Regions from separate parts of the Bradyrhizobium sp. MV1.5 genome, predicted to be linked through region 1. Evidence: riboswitches for the same ligand, from Rfam matches in the RefSeq annotation. Region 1 holds a riboswitch; each other region holds the start of a gene.
The links. A riboswitch is a leader RNA that binds a small molecule or an ion and turns the genes downstream of it on or off. The one in region 1 is predicted to bind cobalamin.
Positions count from the first base shown of each region.

Region 2: it holds a riboswitch for cobalamin, as region 1 does, so the genes downstream of both, AC0L2J_RS06660 (DUF1636 family protein) here and metE (5-methyltetrahydropteroyltriglutamate--homocysteine S-methyltransferase) in region 1, are expected to answer to the same signal.
Region 3: it holds a riboswitch for cobalamin, as region 1 does, so the genes downstream of both, AC0L2J_RS06575 (TonB-dependent receptor) here and metE (5-methyltetrahydropteroyltriglutamate--homocysteine S-methyltransferase) in region 1, are expected to answer to the same signal.

Region 1 is NZ_JBVVPL010000011.1:58,212-64,165, reverse strand. Features, by position in the region: gene AC0L2J_RS13330 (GNAT family N-acetyltransferase) at 142-600, opposite strand; gene AC0L2J_RS13325 (EAL domain-containing response regulator) at 1,217-2,431, shown strand; gene AC0L2J_RS13320 (4Fe-4S binding protein) at 3,012-3,215, shown strand; cobalamin riboswitch at 4,005-4,204, shown strand; gene metE (5-methyltetrahydropteroyltriglutamate--homocysteine S-methyltransferase) at 4,304-5,954, shown strand, end outside.
Region 2 is NZ_JBVVPL010000005.1:62,156-68,109, forward strand. Features, by position in the region: gene cobN (cobaltochelatase subunit CobN) at 1-67, opposite strand, end outside; gene cobW (cobalamin biosynthesis protein CobW) at 67-1,101, opposite strand; gene AC0L2J_RS06660 (DUF1636 family protein) at 1,098-1,481, opposite strand; cobalamin riboswitch at 1,577-1,795, opposite strand; gene cobO (cob(I)yrinic acid a,c-diamide adenosyltransferase) at 1,836-2,471, shown strand; gene AC0L2J_RS06670 (cobyric acid synthase) at 2,482-3,930, shown strand; gene cobD (threonine-phosphate decarboxylase CobD) at 3,919-4,881, opposite strand; gene cbiB (adenosylcobinamide-phosphate synthase CbiB) at 4,893-5,834, opposite strand.
Region 3 is NZ_JBVVPL010000005.1:43,969-49,922, forward strand. Features, by position in the region: gene AC0L2J_RS06570 (PepSY domain-containing protein) at 1-490, opposite strand, end outside; gene AC0L2J_RS06575 (TonB-dependent receptor) at 502-2,859, opposite strand; cobalamin riboswitch at 2,977-3,178, opposite strand; gene AC0L2J_RS06580 (histidine phosphatase family protein) at 3,251-3,823, shown strand; gene cobT (nicotinate-nucleotide--dimethylbenzimidazole phosphoribosyltransferase) at 3,824-4,876, opposite strand; gene cobF (precorrin-6A synthase (deacetylating)) at 4,892-5,641, opposite strand; gene AC0L2J_RS06595 (energy-coupling factor ABC transporter permease) at 5,688-5,954, opposite strand, start outside.

The DNA of each region.
Region 1 (5,954 bases):
TCGATCATGCTTGGCCGCGACGCACGCGTGAAGCGTTCGTTTTGAGAAGGAACAAGCCCAGGATTTACTGCTTGAAGGACTTTACCGATAGCACGCTAGCCCAGAGCGCTTCAAGTGTGTGGCGCAGAGGTCGTACTACTGTCAGAGCCTCTTGCGCGCGCGCAATCCTCCAACCCGATATCCCCTCTCCTCGTAGAAGTGGCGTACCCGTTCTAGGGCCGGATAACCATCCGGAGGCAACGCAACCTCAATCATCTGCCAGCCGCGTCGCTTCGCCTCCGAATCTACCGCCTCGAGCAGATGCCGACCGCAGTCAGAGCTCCGGAAGTCACGAGAAATCCATAGCTCCTGAAGCACGCCGTACGCTCCGGCTGCTCTCACGGCCTGTACGGCCGAGATGCTAGCTACCCCTACAATCTGCCCGGTGCCTTGTTCCTCAACGACAAAAATGAAGCCCTGTTCGGGATCCTGAATCAGGCGCAACGCCGCCTGCTTCGCGCCTTGAAGGCTGAACTCCGGTCCGGGGCCACCTAACTCGGAAAGTAGCTCTTCGACCGCTTTTGCGACCGCGTTCTCATCTCCTGGCACGCTCTTGCGCAAAGCCGTGCCCGCGCTGGACGTGCCTTGCCCTTCAGCACCAACACGAACACCCGACCTGGCCCACTGGGGGAAATTCATGCTCAGGAGGATACAGAAAACGCAATTGAGAGCAACTATCAGGCTCGGTAGGAAGCAGCACGTCCACACTCGCTAAGGCAACAGAGCTGAGGTAATTGCAAGCCATTGCCGTTCTCAGAATCGACTGCGGGTTGAGCAGCTGCGAACTCATGATGGACTGCCTTCGATTGGAAAACATATCACGGCACACGCCGGTCATGCCGATCAAACATTCGTAAGAGTGATTGCCGATCGTCGCTCACGAACTACTCGCTTCAACAAATCGTGCGCCACGATGATCGCAGCGCCATAGAGCGTCAGCTCGGTGCGTCCGAAGGAGAGATTCCCACCTCGCGTGCGTCACTCGTACTTGCGCGAAGCGCGACAGGTATCATACGCGTGCGTCCGATAAAATCGTCTGAGCAAGATCGCGAAAGATTTTGCACACCAATGCACTATCTTAAGCTTATCTCGAACAATCGAAAGATATCGGGAAGCACAGCTTGTTTGGACCTTCGCTCCTCGTTTAAGGCACCGTCACGGAACAGGAGTGGTTGCGATGGAACATGGGCAGGCCGAACTGGTCGGAGGGAAACCTGTAATCTTCGGGCAACGTAAGGTGCGGCCGCGGGCGTGCCTGGCCGTCGGCAAGCGGCATCTGCGCGCCTTTCTACGGGATGTGCTGGAGGATATGGGGTTTGTTATCAGCGAATGCAGGACTGCTGACGAGTTGCCGCACGTACTCCGCACGGAGTTCCCTGATCTGATCCTGCTCGGCATTGGCTCGGACCGCATCGAGCCTGGACGATTGCTCGAGATACTGGTACGCGAAGAATTTGCAGGCCGAGTGCTGGCGTTCGGAGCGCGCGAGTCGATCATCATGGCGGCAGTGCAGCAGGTCGGTAGTGAATATGGACTTGCTATGCTGCCGCCGCTCAGGGCGCCGTTTGCAGCCGAGACGTTGCGCGATCGGATCGGCATGCTCTTGCCAAGAGAGCCGGCGCCCCGTCCCGCGGTCCATGTCGGAGAAGCCTTACACGCTGGCTGGCTTGAGCTCTGGTATGAGCCGAAGTTTGACGCGTGTACCCTTAGCCGCCGCGGCGCCGAGGCTCATGTGCGAATGCGGCACCCGACCTGGGGCGTTGTTCCACCGGCCTATTTCATCCCGGAATCTCACGATCCGCATTTTAGGAACTTGTCGCAGTTCGTGATCGACCGCGCGATCAAGGATTGGCAGTATCTTCTGGAGCAGCAAACTTCGATCGATCTCTCCATCAATCTCCCGGCAGCATTCCTGATTGACCCGCAGGCGGTACGCGATCTCTGTCGGCGCATGCCGTCGCACGCCGCTTTCGGCGGGTTGACGATTGAAATCGAGAGCGTGGAAGCGATCCAGAACCTAGATCTCCTGGTCGAGGTTGCGCGTGAGGTTCGCTTTCACAACATTGGCCTTGCAATCGACAATGTCGGTGCCAATTGGCCGCAGCTGATGGGGATGACAAAATTCCCGTTCATGAAATTGAAAGTAGATCGTCAGTTCGTCGGCGGCTGCGCGAATGGGCCCCTCAAGCGAACGGTGTGCCGCCATATCGTCGATCTAGCCAAAGAGTACAATGTGCGCACCGTCGCCGAAGGTGTGGAGAGCCAGGCTGACCTAATCGCTGTGGCCGAACTCGGCTTCGACCTTGCGCAGGGCCATCTGTTCGGAAAAGCCATGCCACTGAAGCAATTTGCACAGTCATCTTTCAACCCTGCTCCAGCTCGTCCAAAATAGTTGCGAGTGGCTGAGTGCGGCCAAGCGACGCTCGCGAGCACCGCCATGCCTACTCGGCACCAGGCATGAGGCTGAGTGCAATTCAGTCGGTCTGCAAGGCCAGTGTCGCTCGTCCCGCCGCCACTTCATTTCCCTCCGAAGCTTGTTATACCACAAGCCCGTTTTGGCAAGCCTCCAGCGAGTCCTCCGCGCAGCTAGCGTTGCAGCCATGAGCGAGGCTTGCACAAACCTCCAGTCGGGGTGTGTGACCGGAGGTTTGCCGAGATCCGACGTAGACCTGCGTCCGTTCGCGGGTTTTGTCGCCGCCGGTGGAGGAAGCGTCAGCCTCGCTTGCCCCCGCGCTGACGTGCCAAACAAACCGACGGACGCTTCCAGCTTCAAGGCGCGACTGACTCTCGCAAGAGGGCCCGATGGCTCATAGCCTGAAATTGAAGCGACCTGTTGCTGTCGCAGACGCAACATGGTCTCAGACCCGGGACAGCCGAATTGGGCAAATTGCCCAACATTGAGCGCGTCTGCGTTTGGCACGGCATTTGAAAGGGATCGCCCATGGCATCGCTCGCCTAAGGAGTCGGAAGGCATGGCTTACAAGATCGTCGCTTCGCAATGCACCGTTTGTGGCGCATGTGAGTTCGAGTGTCCCAACGCGGCGATCAGTCTGAAGCGTGACATTTACGTTATCGATGCCAAAAAATGTACGGAGTGCGAGGGCCATTGCGACACGCCGCAATGCGCGGTGGTCTGTCCGGTCCCTGACACCTGTGTCCCGTCCAAGACAGGATAGGCAGCCCGCGACCAAAAGGCCTCATCGCTCGATTTCGCGAACGAAGTTGTAGATGTGGGACCTTGAGGAGACCACGACCGCATGGGGCGCATCGAGGTCGATTAACATCGTTATGAGCTTAAGACGCTGAGCGACGCCGAGGAACCCCTCAAAGGGCTCTGTCGGAGGACACCGTCGAATTTGTCACGAACAAGGACAAGGCCCTCGATGCTCAGTGGCCGCGTTACGGCCTATCGTCGCTGGTGGCGAGTCGAGGCGAGGCAGACCCGGCGTCGAGCGGCCACGGACGCATCGAAGCCGGCGCAAAAGTCGCTGAGCACGTGAACACCTAGTGCACCGAGAAGGATCATCTTGGCCAACCTCACGGAGGCGGACGACCTCGTGCCTGGTCGCGGGCCCGCCGAACACCAAGGAGCCGACCTGATCATCCGTTCGGTCCTGGAGCAATCCGGCTTTCGAAATGTCTAGGGAGCCTCGTGGGCTGTGACCAAACGGATGCCGGCCGAGGATGATCGCACCTTCCTGACGCGCAGGTTCGAAAAGCTGCTGACGGAAAAGGTCGCCTCCTCGCGATCACACAGATACCGAAAGCCGCCCGGGTTCGTTCCGGTGGTGGAGCTCAACCGTTACGCGAGCGGGGAGCGAATGCATTTCAAAAGCGGAGCCTCCACAGATCCGGGCGTGTTCACTAGGCCGCGAGCAAGACCGTCTTACCTGCCTAGTGCGCTCGTAATCGCTTGGGCAATGTCGCAGCGAGAATCGGTAGGTTGACGCATCGATCCTCGTGCGCATAATCCAAGCCGTCGCGGTCTCCGGATTTCGTTTGATCCGGAGCTAAGAGGGAAGCCGGTGCAATGCCGGCGCTGCCCCCGCAACTGTAAGCGGCGAGCCGCTGTCCAACGAAGTCACTGAAGCCATGCGGCTTCGGGAAGGCCGGACAGCAGCGACGACCCGTGAGCCAGGAGACCTGCCTCGACAAGATATCGTCCACGGGCGGGGCGTCCCGGTGTGCGCCAAGCAGTTGTCGCTCACGCGATGTTCGCTGTCTGCGTCCGCCATGGCCTTTGCCCCAACATGGGGTCTAAGCTATGTCAATCCTTTCGCTTCCCGTTGCCACACTGGGGACGTCACGCATCGGCCCACGACGCGAACTCAAATTCGCGCTCGAGAGCTACTGGGCGGGAAAATCTAGCGAAGCCGAGCTCCTCGAGGCGGGGAGTGGACTTCGTGCCGCTAATTGGGCACGGCAAAAATCCCGCGGTGCGACCGTCATTCCTTCGAATGACTTCTCGCTCTACGACCATGTGCTCGATACCAGCCTAATGGTCGGCGCGATTCCCGACATTTACGGCTGGAACGAAGGTCCTGTGTCGCTCAAAACCTACTTCACCATGGCGCGTGGCGCTCAAGACGGTGGTCACGCTCAGCATGGGCCCGGCGTAGCCGCACAGGAGATGACGAAGTGGTTCGATACGAACTACCACTACATGGTGCCGGAATTTCACCAGGATCAGATCTTTAAGTATGCCTCTCGGAAGCCGATCGAGGAATATGAGGAGGCAAGAAGCCTCGGTTATCAGACGCGGCCCGTCCTAGTGGGCCCAGTCACTTTCCTGAAGCTCGGCAAAAGCGTAAATCCCGCATTCAATCCGCTGTCGCTGCTTGATCGACTCCTCCCCGTCTATGTCGATGTTCTCCGCGAACTAGCCTCGCGCGGCGCTGAATGGGTTCAGCTCGACGAGCCATGCCTAGTGATGGACGTCGACGAAGCATCTCGGGCCGCTGTCCGCCGGGCCTATGCTCATTTCGCTAAGGCCGTGCCGGCGCTTAAAATCATGCTGGCCACATACTTCGGGGCTGTCGGCGACAATCTTGAAACAGTATTGGCCTTGCCCGTTGCCGGGGTTCATGTCGACCTGGTTCGTGCACCTTACCAGTTGGACGCGATTGTCGCCAGAGCAGGTAGAGATCTAGTGGTCTCGCTCGGTGTCGTTGATGGTCGCAACGTGTGGCGCTCTAATCTGCCGGCGCTACTCGACCAACTTGCTCCTATGGTCAAAAAACTGGGCAGGGACCGTGTTCAGATTGCCCCCTCCTGCTCGCTGCTTCATGTTCCGACCGATATTGAACTAGAGATCGATCTCGATCCCAATCTGAAGACGTGGTTGGCGTTCTCAGTGCAGAAGATCAAGGAGCTTTCGATTTTGGGCAAAGCGCTGGCTGGCCATGCTGCCGACGTGGCCGATGAACTCACGCTCTCAGAGGATGCATCCGTCACCCGCGAAACATCGCCGAAGATCCACAGTGCGAACGTCGCCGGACGAATGGCCGCGATCGACGATAGCATGCGTCGCCGTCGCAGTGCGTTCACCCAGCGCGCCGACGTCCAACGCGTCGCCTTCGCATTGCCGATGTTTCCAACCACAACCATCGGATCCTTCCCGCAAACGGCGGACGTCCGCAATGCGCGTGCAGCTCATGCGCGGGGAGCGCTGAATGACACGCAGTACGAGCAGCTTCTGAAAGCGGAGACAGCCCATACCGTGCATTGGCAGGAAGATATCGGCCTGGACGTGCTCGTACACGGTGAGTTCGAGCGCAATGACATGGTTCAATACTTTGGCGAGCAGCTGTTGGGTTTCGCATTCACCAAGCACGGCTGGGTTCAGTCTTATGGCTCGCGGTGCGTTCGTCCTCCTATCCTGTTTGGAGATGTCTCCCGCCCGAAGCCCATGACCG
Region 2 (5,954 bases), on a different contig from region 1:
CCTGGCCGATGTCCCTTGGTGTCGCAGTCTCCTCGAGACCGCGGCTCTCGCGGAAGACGACGTGCATCAGATACCGAGTCCCGCCTTGATCGCGGCTTCATCAATGTTTCCGTGCTCGCCGATCACGACGAGCTTTGACTGCCTCGCACCCATGCCCCAGGGCTTGTCGAACTGGTGTCGCACGCGCTCGCCGACCGCTTGCAGCAAGAGGCGCATCGGCTTGCCTTCCACCGCGATGTAACCCTTGACGCGCAGCACATTCTGCTCGCGCGCCAGACGCTGAACGGACGCAACCAGCGCGTCGATATCGGTGGCCTCAGGAAGATCGATCACGACGGACGCAAAATCGTCGTGCTCGTGATCCTCCTCGCCGTCGTGATGCGAAGGGCGCGCGGCGAGATCGTTCTCGGCGGCAGCGCCGAGGCCGAGGATGAGGCGGGCGTCGATCGCACCGTCGGTGATCGCCAGCATCGGCACGCGGCGCGGCATCTCGGCGGTGATCGCCGCCTTGGCCGCTTCGAGGCCTGCCGCGCCCGCAAGATCGGCCTTGGTCAGCAGCACGATGTCGGCGCAGGCAATCTGGTCCTCGAACACTTCCGACAGCGGCGTCTCATGGTCGAGATTGCCGTCCGCCGCGCGCTGCGCCTCGACGGCGTCAGGATCGGGCGCGAAACGGCCGGCGGCGACAGCTTCGGCGTCGGCCAGCGCGATCACGCCATCGACCGTGATGCGCGAACGGATCTCCGGCCAGTCGAATGCCTTCAGCAGCGGCTTGGGCAGCGCCAGGCCCGAGGTCTCGATCAGAATGTGATCGGGCCGCACCGACCGCGACAGCAGCTTCTCCATGGTCGGAATGAAATCGTCGGCAACAGTGCAGCAGATGCAGCCATTAGCAAGTTCGATGATGTTCTCTTCCGGACAATTCGCATCGGCGCAGGATTTCAGAATCTCGCCATCGACGCCCTCGCTGCCGAACTCGTTGACGAGCACCGCCAGCTTCTTCCCGTTGGCGTTGGCAAGCAGATGCTGGATCAGCGTGGTCTTGCCGGAGCCGAGAAAGCCTGTGACGACCGTGACCGGGACTTTTGCGAGCGAATTCATTTGGCGGCCTCCGGCACGACGGCCAAGGGGGGAATGGGGGGAATGCGGGCAAGCGATTGCTTGCGGAAGATCTCCGGGCGGCTGCGCCAGGGCACGAGGCCGTCGGGCGCGGCCACATAGGCCGCGGCGCCCGCGACCACGTCGCTCGCATTCGCATCCGACAGACGGCCATAGACATAGGACCAGCGGCCGGGCGCGCTGAGCGCGACCGAGCAACCCTGGTTGCAAGCCGAGAGGCATTCGACGGGAACCACGCTGACGCCGTCAGGCACACCGGCTTCGAGGATCGCACCGTGCAGGCGCTTGCCGGGCGTCGTCTCGCCCTCGCCAAGCGTCTGGCCGGCGCGGCAGGTGATGCAGACATGAAGTGTGACGGTCATCGCTTCTTCCAGAATAAACAGCGGGAAGCGATGAGGCCCACGAACCGCTCTTGCGAAGGCCCGTTTCCCCGTCGCGGAACACCCCGTCCGCCGGTCCAAAATCGTCCGCGCTGGCAGGTCTCCCGGCTTCCGGAGCAGGGTTTCCCCTTCGATCCCCGCCTTCCCGATCCCGTAGGGGATCAGTGGCTTCGGGCATCTCTCCGGTCACGGTCGCGGGGGCGGCTGCATTTTGGAACCAAATCTTGCCGATTCGGACCCTATCGCATTCCCTCTTCGCCTGTCGTAGGACAGGAACCAACGCCGGGTCACCATTTGCCCCCGACCGCCTCTTGTCAAGCCGAAGGACCCCGTCCGATGACGTCAGAACCGGATACCCAGACGGCCGACGAAACCGACGCCCGCCACGCCTCGAAAATGGCGAAGAAGAAGGTCGCCCGCGACAAGATCATGGCGACCAAGAGCGGCGAAAAAGGCCTCATCATCGTCCACACCGGCGCCGGCAAGGGCAAGTCGTCCTCGGCCTTCGGCATGATCGTCCGCTGCGTCGCCCATGGCTTCCCCTGCGCGGTCGTGCAGTTCATCAAGGGCGCCTGGGATACCGGCGAGCGCCGCATGCTCACCGGCCATTTCGGCGACCTCTGCCAATTCCACGCCATGGGCGAGGGTTTTACCTGGGAGACGCAGGACCGCGCTCGCGACATCGCCGCCGCGCGCACCGGCTGGGAGAAGGCCAAGGAGCTGATCCTCGACCAGAATCTCCGCATGGTCGTGCTCGACGAGATCAACATCGCGCTGCGCTACGATTATCTCGACATCGCCGAGGTCGTCGATTTCCTGGTGACCTCGAAGCCGCCGATGACGCATGTCGTGCTCACCGGACGCAACGCCAAGGACGAGCTGATCGAGATCGCCGATCTCGTCACCGAGATGACGCTGGTCAAGCATCCCTTCCGCTCCGGCATCAAGGCGCAAGCCGGCGTCGAGTTCTAAGAAACTCGCGATGGCGCGCGCATTGATGATCCAGGGGGCCGGCTCGGACGTGGGCAAGTCGCTCATCGTTGCCGGCCTCGCGCGCGCCTTTGTGCGACGCGGCCTGCGCGTGCTCCCGTTCAAGCCGCAGAACATGTCGAACAACGCGGCCGTCACCGTCGACGGCGGCGAGATCGGCCGCGCCCAGGCACTCCAGGCGCTGGCCGCTCGCGTCGAGCCGCACACCGACATGAACCCGGTGCTGCTCAAGCCCGAGACCGATGTCGGCGCGCAGGTGATCGTGCAAGGGAAGCGCCTCGCGACCGCGCGTGCGCGTGAATATGCGGCGATGAAGCCGTCATTGATGGGCGCGGTGCTGGAGAGTTTTGAGCGGCTGAAAGCGCGCGCCGATCTCGTGCTGGTGGAGGGCGCCGGCAGTCCGGCCGAGGTGAACCTGCGCAAGGCCGACATCGCCAACATGGGCTTTGCGCGCAAGGCCGATGTGCCGGTCGTGCTGGTCGGCGACATCGACCGCGGCGGGGTCATCGCGCAACTCGTCGGCATCAAGACGGTGATCGACCCGGATGATGCCGCGATGATCCGGGGTTTTATCATCAACAAGTTCCGCGGCGATCCCACATTGTTCGACGACGGCTACAGACTGATCGAAGAAAAGACCGCATGGCGCGGCCTCGGCGTGCTGCCCTGGTTCGCGCGCGCCGGCGAACTGCCGGCCGAGGATGCGCTGGGCCTGAGCGATGCGCGCAAGCCGGGCCAATGCAAGATCGCCTGTCTCGCGCTGTCGCGAATCGCCAATTTCGACGATCTCGATCCTCTGAAGCTCGAGCCCGGCGTCGATCTCGTGATGGTGCGGCCGGGCGAAGCAATTCCCGGCGACGTCAGGCTCGTCATCATCCCCGGATCGAAATCCACCCGCGGCGACCTCGCCTTCCTGCGCGCGCAGGGCTGGGACATCGATCTCCTGGCGCATCACCGCAGAGGCGGCCATGTGCTCGGCCTCTGCGGCGGCTATCAGATGCTCGGGCGCAGCGTCACGGATCCCGATGGGATCGAGGGCCCCGCGGGCGACACAGATGGCCTCGGGCTTCTGGATGTGGCAACGGTGATGAGCCCGCAGAAGACGCTGACGCGTGTCGCGGCCGTGCATGCCGCGACGGATCAGCCGATCGAGGCTTATGAAATCCACATCGGGCGCACCGATGGGCCGGATCGCGCGCGGCCATTCGCAAGGCTGAACGGCGAACCGGAAGGCGCGATCTCGCGCGACGGACGCGTGCAAGGCAGCTATCTGCACGGCCTGTTCACGTCGGATGATTTCCGTAAGGCCTTTTTGGCGAAGCTCGACATTCCCGCCGGCGAGGAGCCCTATCACGCCAGGGTCGAGAGCGCGCTCGATGCGCTCGCCGATCACATCGAGCAACATCTCGACGTCGACGGCCTGCTCGCGCTAGCGCGCTAGCGCCTCGGCCAGGCGCGTCCATTCGGATTCGCCGCCCGGAAGCCCGAGGCGCAGCCATGTCGGCTCCCGCGCGAACACGCGCGACCAGATGTGGCGACGCGCCAGCTGCTCCTGTGCGGCAAGCGCGTCAGGCGTCCCGTAAAGACGAAACAGCTGCGTCCCGCCAATGACCGTCAAACCTTGCGACTGCACCAAGCCGTCGAGGCGAACGCAGTCTCGCACGAGCCGCGCGGACGTGGCCTCGGCCCAGGCATCGTCACGCAGAGCGCGGCAGCCGATCGCGATCGCCGCTCCCGAGACCGGCCAAGGCCCCGACATCGATGCGAGCCTGGCGATGTCGGACGAATTGCCGAGCGCGAAGCCGAGCCGCAGGCCGGCAAGGCCGTAAAACTTCCCGAAGGAGCGCAGGATCAGCAGCCCCGGCCGGTCCTCGGATGCAAGCGATAGCTGCGGGGCCACATCGGCAAAACTCTCGTCGACGACGAGACGGCCGACGCGCGGCAGCAGCGCCAGCAAATCCTTTGGTGCGTAGCATCGGCCATCAGGATTGTTGGGATTGACGACAATGGCGAGATCCGCGCCCGCCAGCGCGTCGAGTTCCCCGACCTCCTGGACTTCCCAGCCCGCCCCCGAGAGGACCCCGGCATATTCGTTGTAGGTCGGCGCGAGGATGCGCGCGCGGCCGGGCGGCGCGAGCTGCGGCAGCAGTTGAATCGCGGCCTGTGCGCCGCCAAGCGCGACAACCGCCGCGCTGGTGCCGTAAGCGTGCCGCGCCGCCTGATGCAGCGCCTCGATCTCGGCGCGCGACGGCAACGCGCTCCACGCGCGCGAGCTCACCTCGCCCACGGGATAAGGCAGGCGGTTGATGCCAGTCGACAGATCGATCCAGTGCTCCGTGGGGCCACCGAAACGCTGCTGGGCCAGATCGAGATTTCCACCGTGCTCGCGCATGCGCTGTTCTTTCACGCGAAGGCCAGGATCGCAAGGACACCGGCGAGCAGCAGCATGGCGCGGCGGTAAACCGTCAATCCCCGATCGATGTCGGCGGCAAGCGGATCGCGCGCACCTTCATTCAGCCAGGGCTCGTTGGTGGTGCTGCCGTGATAGATCCGCGGACCGCTGAGCCGCACACCAAGCGCGCCGGCCATGGCGGCTTCCGGCCAGCCGGCATTGGGCGATCGATGTCGGCGTGCGTCCCGCGTCATGCACGACAGCGCCTCTGATCGCCGTGGCGCCAGCAGCACGAACAGACAGCCGGTCAGCCGCGCCGGAATGAAATTGGCGACATCGTCGATGCGCGCCGCGGCCCAGCCGAAAGCTTCGTGGCGCTCGGAGCGATGGCCGATCATGGAGTCCAGCGTGTTGATCGCCTTGTAGCCCAAAATGCCGGGCAAGCCGAACAGCGCGCCCCAGAACATCGGTGCGACGATGCCGTCGGATGCATTCTCGGCGAGGCTCTCGATCGCCGCACGAGCAATCCCGGCCTCGTCGAGCGCTGCGGGATCGCGGCCGACGATGCGCGAGACCGCCTCGCGTGCGGCGACGGTGTCACCGGCCCGCATGGGATTTGCGACGGCAGCCACGTGGTCGTGCAACGAACGCAAGGCGACCAGCGGCCAGGCCAGGACGCCGACCAGCACGATCTGGATCCAGCCCACGGCAAGCAAGGACTGAAGCGTCCAGCCGAGCGCGACGGAGAGCGCGATCACCACGAGCGCACCGGCGAGACCCGCGGCGCGGCGGAATGCCGGCGTATCGGACGGCCGATTCCAGGCAGCGTCGATGGTAGAGATCAGCCGGCCCAGCCAGGTGACAGGATGGCCGATGTGCGCGAACAACCACGACGGCCAGCCCAACAGGGCATCCACCGCCATCGCCACCGCCATCGCACCCGCAAAACCCACACCCGTCTCCTGTCCCGCCCCTGTTGCGCAAAGGGTGGTCGAAGCGCAAGCCCCCGGCTGGCGGATTTCGGCTTTGTTTTTGGCCGCGTTTGGTGATTAGTGCAGGCCGACAGGAGACTT
Region 3 (5,954 bases), on a different contig from region 1:
TTGCGGCGGCGTCGCCCAGGGCAACTCGAAACAGGGGCCGATGGCGGTCAAAGCCGTTTGGCACGCTCCATTGGTCATAGTCCGCGCGCGCGACGATCGCGGCTTGCGCGGCATCCAGCCCACGGCTGCGTGCGTGGTCTCGCGCGATGGCCAGCGCGACCTCGGAAGACGAGACCGACGCATCGGCCCCATCGGAGGCGCGGACTGCGCCCGCGCGCGACGGCCCCGCGACGACATAGACCGGTCCGTTGCTGCGCTGGATCAGGCGAACGCGCGTCGCATCCGCGATGCCGCTCGCGGCAACGGCATCGGCGACCGCAATCCTGGTCTCAGCGCTAGCCAGCGGCACGAGCCCGGCAAAGCGTTCAGATTCCGTCAGGGAGGGAAACGGAACGAAGTGCATCACGATCCCCGTCGCGAACCACATCGCGAACAGCAGGCAGAACGCGATCCCGAGCCATCGATGCAGCAGGACGATCGCGCGCATCATCGATCAGCGTCCTACCACTTGAACGCGGCCGAAATTTCATAGGTCCTAGGCGCGCCCAGCAGGATCTGGTCGGGATAGAACGGATCGCCCCAGATCGCGTAACGCTTGTCGGCGATGTTGCGCACCCGGAAGGTCAGGCGGGCCTGGTCGACCGCGTTGAACACGGTCTTGGGGATGTCGACGAAGGCGTAGACATCGGCCACGGTGTAGGCCTTCAGCGTCACGGTGTTGGCATCGGTGTTGTAGCGGTCGCCGACATGGCGGCCGGTGATGCCGAGCTCGACCGCCCAGGGCGTGAAGAAACGGTACGACGCGCCGGCATTGGCGACGACGCGCGGCACGTTCGGCGGCGTGTTGCCGGCGAACGAGCCGCCGACAAAATCGTAGTCGGCGTAGCGCGCATCGACATAGGCGATGTTGCCCCAGAGACGCAGAGGCTCGATCGGACGCACGGACGCGGCAAGCTCGACGCCCTTCGATTCCTGCCGTCCGGCAAGATTGAGCTGCATGCCGCCGGCCGCGGCATAGACGTTCTTGCGCAGGATGTCGTAGGCCGAGAACGACCACTCCGCCCGGTTGTCCCAGAACAGATGCTTGACGCCGGTCTCATAGGTGCGCGCGGTGGTCAGGTTGAGCGGATCGGTCGGATTGAGCAGGAAGATGTTGTTGGCTGCGATGTCGGCGCCGGTCGCATATTGGCTGAAGAAGGTCAGGCCCGGAACGGCTTCCCACGTATAGCCGATACGGCCGGTGGTCGGGGCCCACGATTGCGAGAACGGGAAGTTCGCCTTCTCCAGACCGAACTTGTCGGTCGAATTGCGGTCGAGCCCAATATGCTCGACACGCAGGCCACCAACCAGTGCAAAGCTGCGCGTGAGCTTCAGCCGGTCCTCGAATGACAGCGCCTCATTGTCGATGCGCGCGGTCTGCTGCTGAATAGTGAGCAGGCCGTAGTAGCCGCGGGGCGGATCGACCAGTGGAACGGAATCGCCGGGGAAATTTGCGGCGCCCGGCCTCACGAAATCAAGATAGCTCGAGGACAGCGTCGTGACCAAGCGGTTGTCAAAGCCGGCGATATTCGCATCCCAGATCAGGTCGGTGATGTTGCCGACCAGGCGTTGGCTGTGCGCGACATAGAAGCGCTCACGGTCCACCAGGTTCGTACCGGAATTGAACGCCTCGATCTCATTGTTGAACCACGTGCGCTCTGCGCCGTAACCATAGGCCTGGCTTTTCAGCGTCAGGTCGGGCGCCAGCTTCAGCTCGAAACCGCCGCGCAGCCAGACCTCCTGTGCGACGTTGCGATTGTCGAGAACGTTGTAGTTGGTGTTGAAGGTGCGGTCATCGATCGTGACCGCACCGAGATTGGTTTTGTTGTAGTTCGAGATGTAATTGCCGGACACGATCCCCGTCGTCGCATGCGAGCCACTGAAGGCAATCGGCACCAGCGGCGCGCCCCAATAGGCCTTCGAGCGGTCCTCGCGGTACTCGATCGCGCCCCAGACCTTGAGACTGTCGGAGATGCGGTAATTGAGCTGGCCCGACACGTCGAGCGTCTTGGTGTTGGTGTCGTCGGCAAAGCCGTTGAGCGAGGAACGGCTGACGTCGAAGCGATAGTCCAGCCCCTGCACATTGGTGCTGCCGCCCGAGCCGTAATGCGCCCGGAACGAATTGAGCGAGTCCCAGGAGAAATCCGCCTCATTGCGGATCGGACCGGTGTGCGGCTGCTTGGTGACGAAGTTGATCGCGCCGCCGGCGGCGCCCTCGCCCGACATCAGCGATGCCGGCCCCTTCAGGAATTCGACAGCCTCCAGATTGGCCGTGTCGGTGATCCGCGAGGTCATGTTCTGCGGACCGATCTTGATGCCGTTGTAGAGTGTGTTGATCTGGCTGTTGGTGAAGCCGCGCATCGAGAAAGCCGAGGGTTCAGCCGGATTGTCGCCGGCTGTGACGCCGACTGCTCCCTGGGCGACGTCGGACACGGTGCGATAGCCCTGCTCGCGCATGGTTGCGGCCGAGATCACTTCCACGGTCGCGGGCGTTTCGCGCACGGTCAGGCCGAGGCGCGAGGCGCTCTCGGCGACGGCATTGGTATTGAGCGGCGTCTGCGCAACCGCGGTCGGCACGATAGGCTTCGGCGTGACAGATGCGGGCGCTGGCCTGCGCGCCGCTGCGCGGCGTGGGCCCTGCACGTCTCGTGCGGCCGGGCTGGCCTGCCTACGGGATTGTGGCGCCGAGACCTCGACGGGCGGCAGTGGCTCGCGGGCCTGCTGCGCCAAGGCCGCTGGCATGTCGATGGCGACAAAAGATGTGAGCGCCGCGGATGCGAGCAGGAGCGCGCGCGGTCGTACAATGCGAACGGGAGACACGGTCTTGGACCTCGGTATGACGTCAGTGGCACGTCACAGCGAACCAAGGTCCCATCTTCCGGCTCATAAGCCTTCCGATGAAGCCGAATGTCTGTACTCCCCGACCGACATCTTCGCGTGTGACCACGGCTGACGGCAGGTCTCCTGGCTCGCGGGTCAGTACCTTGCATCGCCTTCCCGGGACCGAGACACCCAGTGGCACGTGACGCAAGATTCGCCGCTTACAGTTGCGGGGGCAGCCACGGCATTGGGGACAACGTCCCCGCACCGCATTCCCTTTTCATCCCCTCTCGGGGAAACCGTCGCGAGCATCTAGGATTACGATCCAGACAGAGTCAATGTGCCAGTTGCGGCGTTATCGCCACAACGACCAGTTTCCTTGGAGATAAGCATGGAAGGCGAGACCTTCCTCTGGCTGATACGGCACGCGCCCGTCGATGGCGTCACGGGGACGATCCATGCAGCCGACGCGCCGGCCGATCTCGGCGCTCGCGCGCAGCTGGAGGCGCTGCGGCAGCGCCTGCCGCGGGACGCCGCGAGCTATGCGAGCCCTTCGCGGCGCACGGTCGAGACGGCTCGCGCGCTGGGGCGCGAGCCGCTGCAGGTGGACGAATTCAGCGAGCAAGACTTTGGCGAGTGGACCGGCCGTCGGCATGACGAGCTCGCCGCGACCGGTGGCGAGGCCTATGCACGGTTCTGGAGCGATCCGGCGCGCGGACGGCCGCCGGGCGGCGAAAGCTTTGAGGATCAAGTCGCGCGGGTCCGGCTGGGTCTGTCGAAGATCGGCGCCGGGGCCGCAACGCTCGTCGTGCATTCCGGCACGATCCGCGCGGCGCTGTGCATCGCGCTGGATCTGACGCCACAAGCGGCGCTGCGCTTTGTGATCGATCCGCTGTCGCTGACGCGGATCGACCGGCTCGCGACCGGCTGGCGCGTCGTCTGCGTCAATCAACCGATGATTTGATCAGGCCGGACGATCAGGCACATTGGCCTGCGCAAAGGTCGCCATGCCGTTGTGGAGCGCACAGGCCGACCGCACCAGCGGCAGCGCGATGGCCGCGCCCGATCCTTCGCCGAGCCTGAGATCGAGGCTGATCAGCGGTTGCACGTTGAGCGCGCGAAGCACCAGCCGATGCCCCTGCTCGGCGGACTGATGCGAGGCCAGCAGGAACGGCTGGCACGACGGGTTGAGCCGCGCCGCCGCCAGCGCCGCGACCGACACGATGAAGCCGTCGATCAACACGGGGATGTGGCGCTGCGCTGCTGCGATAACTGCACCGCAGATGGCCGCGATCTCGAGGCCGCCGACGGCGCACAGGATCTTTTCGGGCGAAGCGCCCGCAATGCCATGGCGTGCGATCGCAGCGTCGATCACCCGCGCCTTGTGCACACGGCCGGCCGCGTCGATGCCGGTGCCGCTGCCCGCGATCTCTTCCGCGCTCACGCCGAGCAAGCTCGCCGCAATCGCCGCCGATGTCGTGGTGTTGCCGATGCCCATCTCGCCGAAGATCAGAAGATCGGGCTGCCCGGCCTGCGCGCGCGTCACCGCACGTCGTCCGGCTTCGAACGCAAATGCCAGCTCTGTGGGGCTGAGCGCAGCTTCGACGCTGAAATCGCGCGTGCCGCTGCGCGGCTTGTCGGTCACGATCCCAGCCATCTCCTCCTGCGCCAGCGTGCCGGTGTCGACGACCTCCAGGCTGGAGCCCAGCTCACGCGCGAGCACCGAAATCGCAGCGCCGCCGGAGGCAAAATTCGCCAGCATCGCGATGGTCACTTCTTGCGGATAGGCCGAAACGCCCTGCGCGACGATGCCGTGATCGCCGGCGAAGATGATGATCGGCACCCGCGCCGCGCGCGGTTGCTCCGTTGCTTGCAGGCCCGCAAGCTCGATCGCGAGCTGCTCGAGCCGGCCGAGCGCGCCGGTCGGTTTCGTCAGTTGCGCCTGCCGCGCCACCGCCGCCTCGCGGTGGACTGCGGAGATATCCGGGCATTGTTGGGTGACCCATTCGGGGAGCATGCTGCCTCGCTTGCCTCACGGCCTGCGCTTGAGGATGTAACTGTCCATGATCCAGCCGTGCCGCTCGCGCGCCTCTTGCCGCACGGCGACGATACGCGGGCCGATCTCGGCCAGCGCGCCGGACATGATAATCTGATCGGGCAGGCCGAGATAGGCCCCCCACCAGATGTGCAGGTCCGCCGGATCAAGCGACTGGAACGCCGTGCCGCCATCGAGCATCACCACCACGGTATCGACACCTTGCGGCCAGCCGCCCTCGCGCAAGCGACGTCCCGTCGTGACCAGAAAGGGCTCGCCGATATCGTTGAGCGGCAGCGCATGCGCCGCACACAGCGCCTGGATCGAGGTGATGCCGGGCACAACCTCGATCTTTGGCGAGGGATTGAGCCGCCGCGCAATGCGCAGCGAAGAATCATAAAGCGAGGGATCGCCCCAGATCAGCAGCGCGACCTTGCCTTTGCCTTCGAGATGATCTGCGATCGTCTGCGACCAGACAGCGGCCACGGCATCGTGCCAATCGTCCACGCCCTTGCGATAGTCCGCTTCAGCGGCGTCGCGCACAGGCAGATCGAACTCGGCGATACGTGTCTTGTCGCTGGCGAGCACATCCGCGCAGATCGTCCGCCTGAGATCGGCGAGGTCGGACTTGGCCGTCCCTTTGCGCGGGATCAGGACGAGATCGGCCGCGTTGATGGCACCGATGGCGGCGCGCGTGAGCTGCCCGCGATCGCCGCAACCGATGCCTATCAGGGAGAGCGTGAGCATCGTGCCTGCGAGGGGCGGCCATTAACAGCCGCCCGTTCGCTTGTCTCTAGGCCGCGTTGTGCAAACGCGGCGTGACGAGGCCGGCCGCGGTGACGCCGCGCAGCGACTTCGCCAGCGCCAACACACCGAGATCGGCGATCGGCTCGATCACGATGACGAGCGCATAGGACGCCGCGAAGGTCGCGATGCTGGCAAGGTTGGTCGCGGCAAAACCGGCGCCATAGAGCGCCCAGAACGCCACCCAGGCGATGACGCCGGCCTGATAGGTCGTCGAAAGCGCCAGCGCCTGGCGGTACTTCAGATCGACATAGGC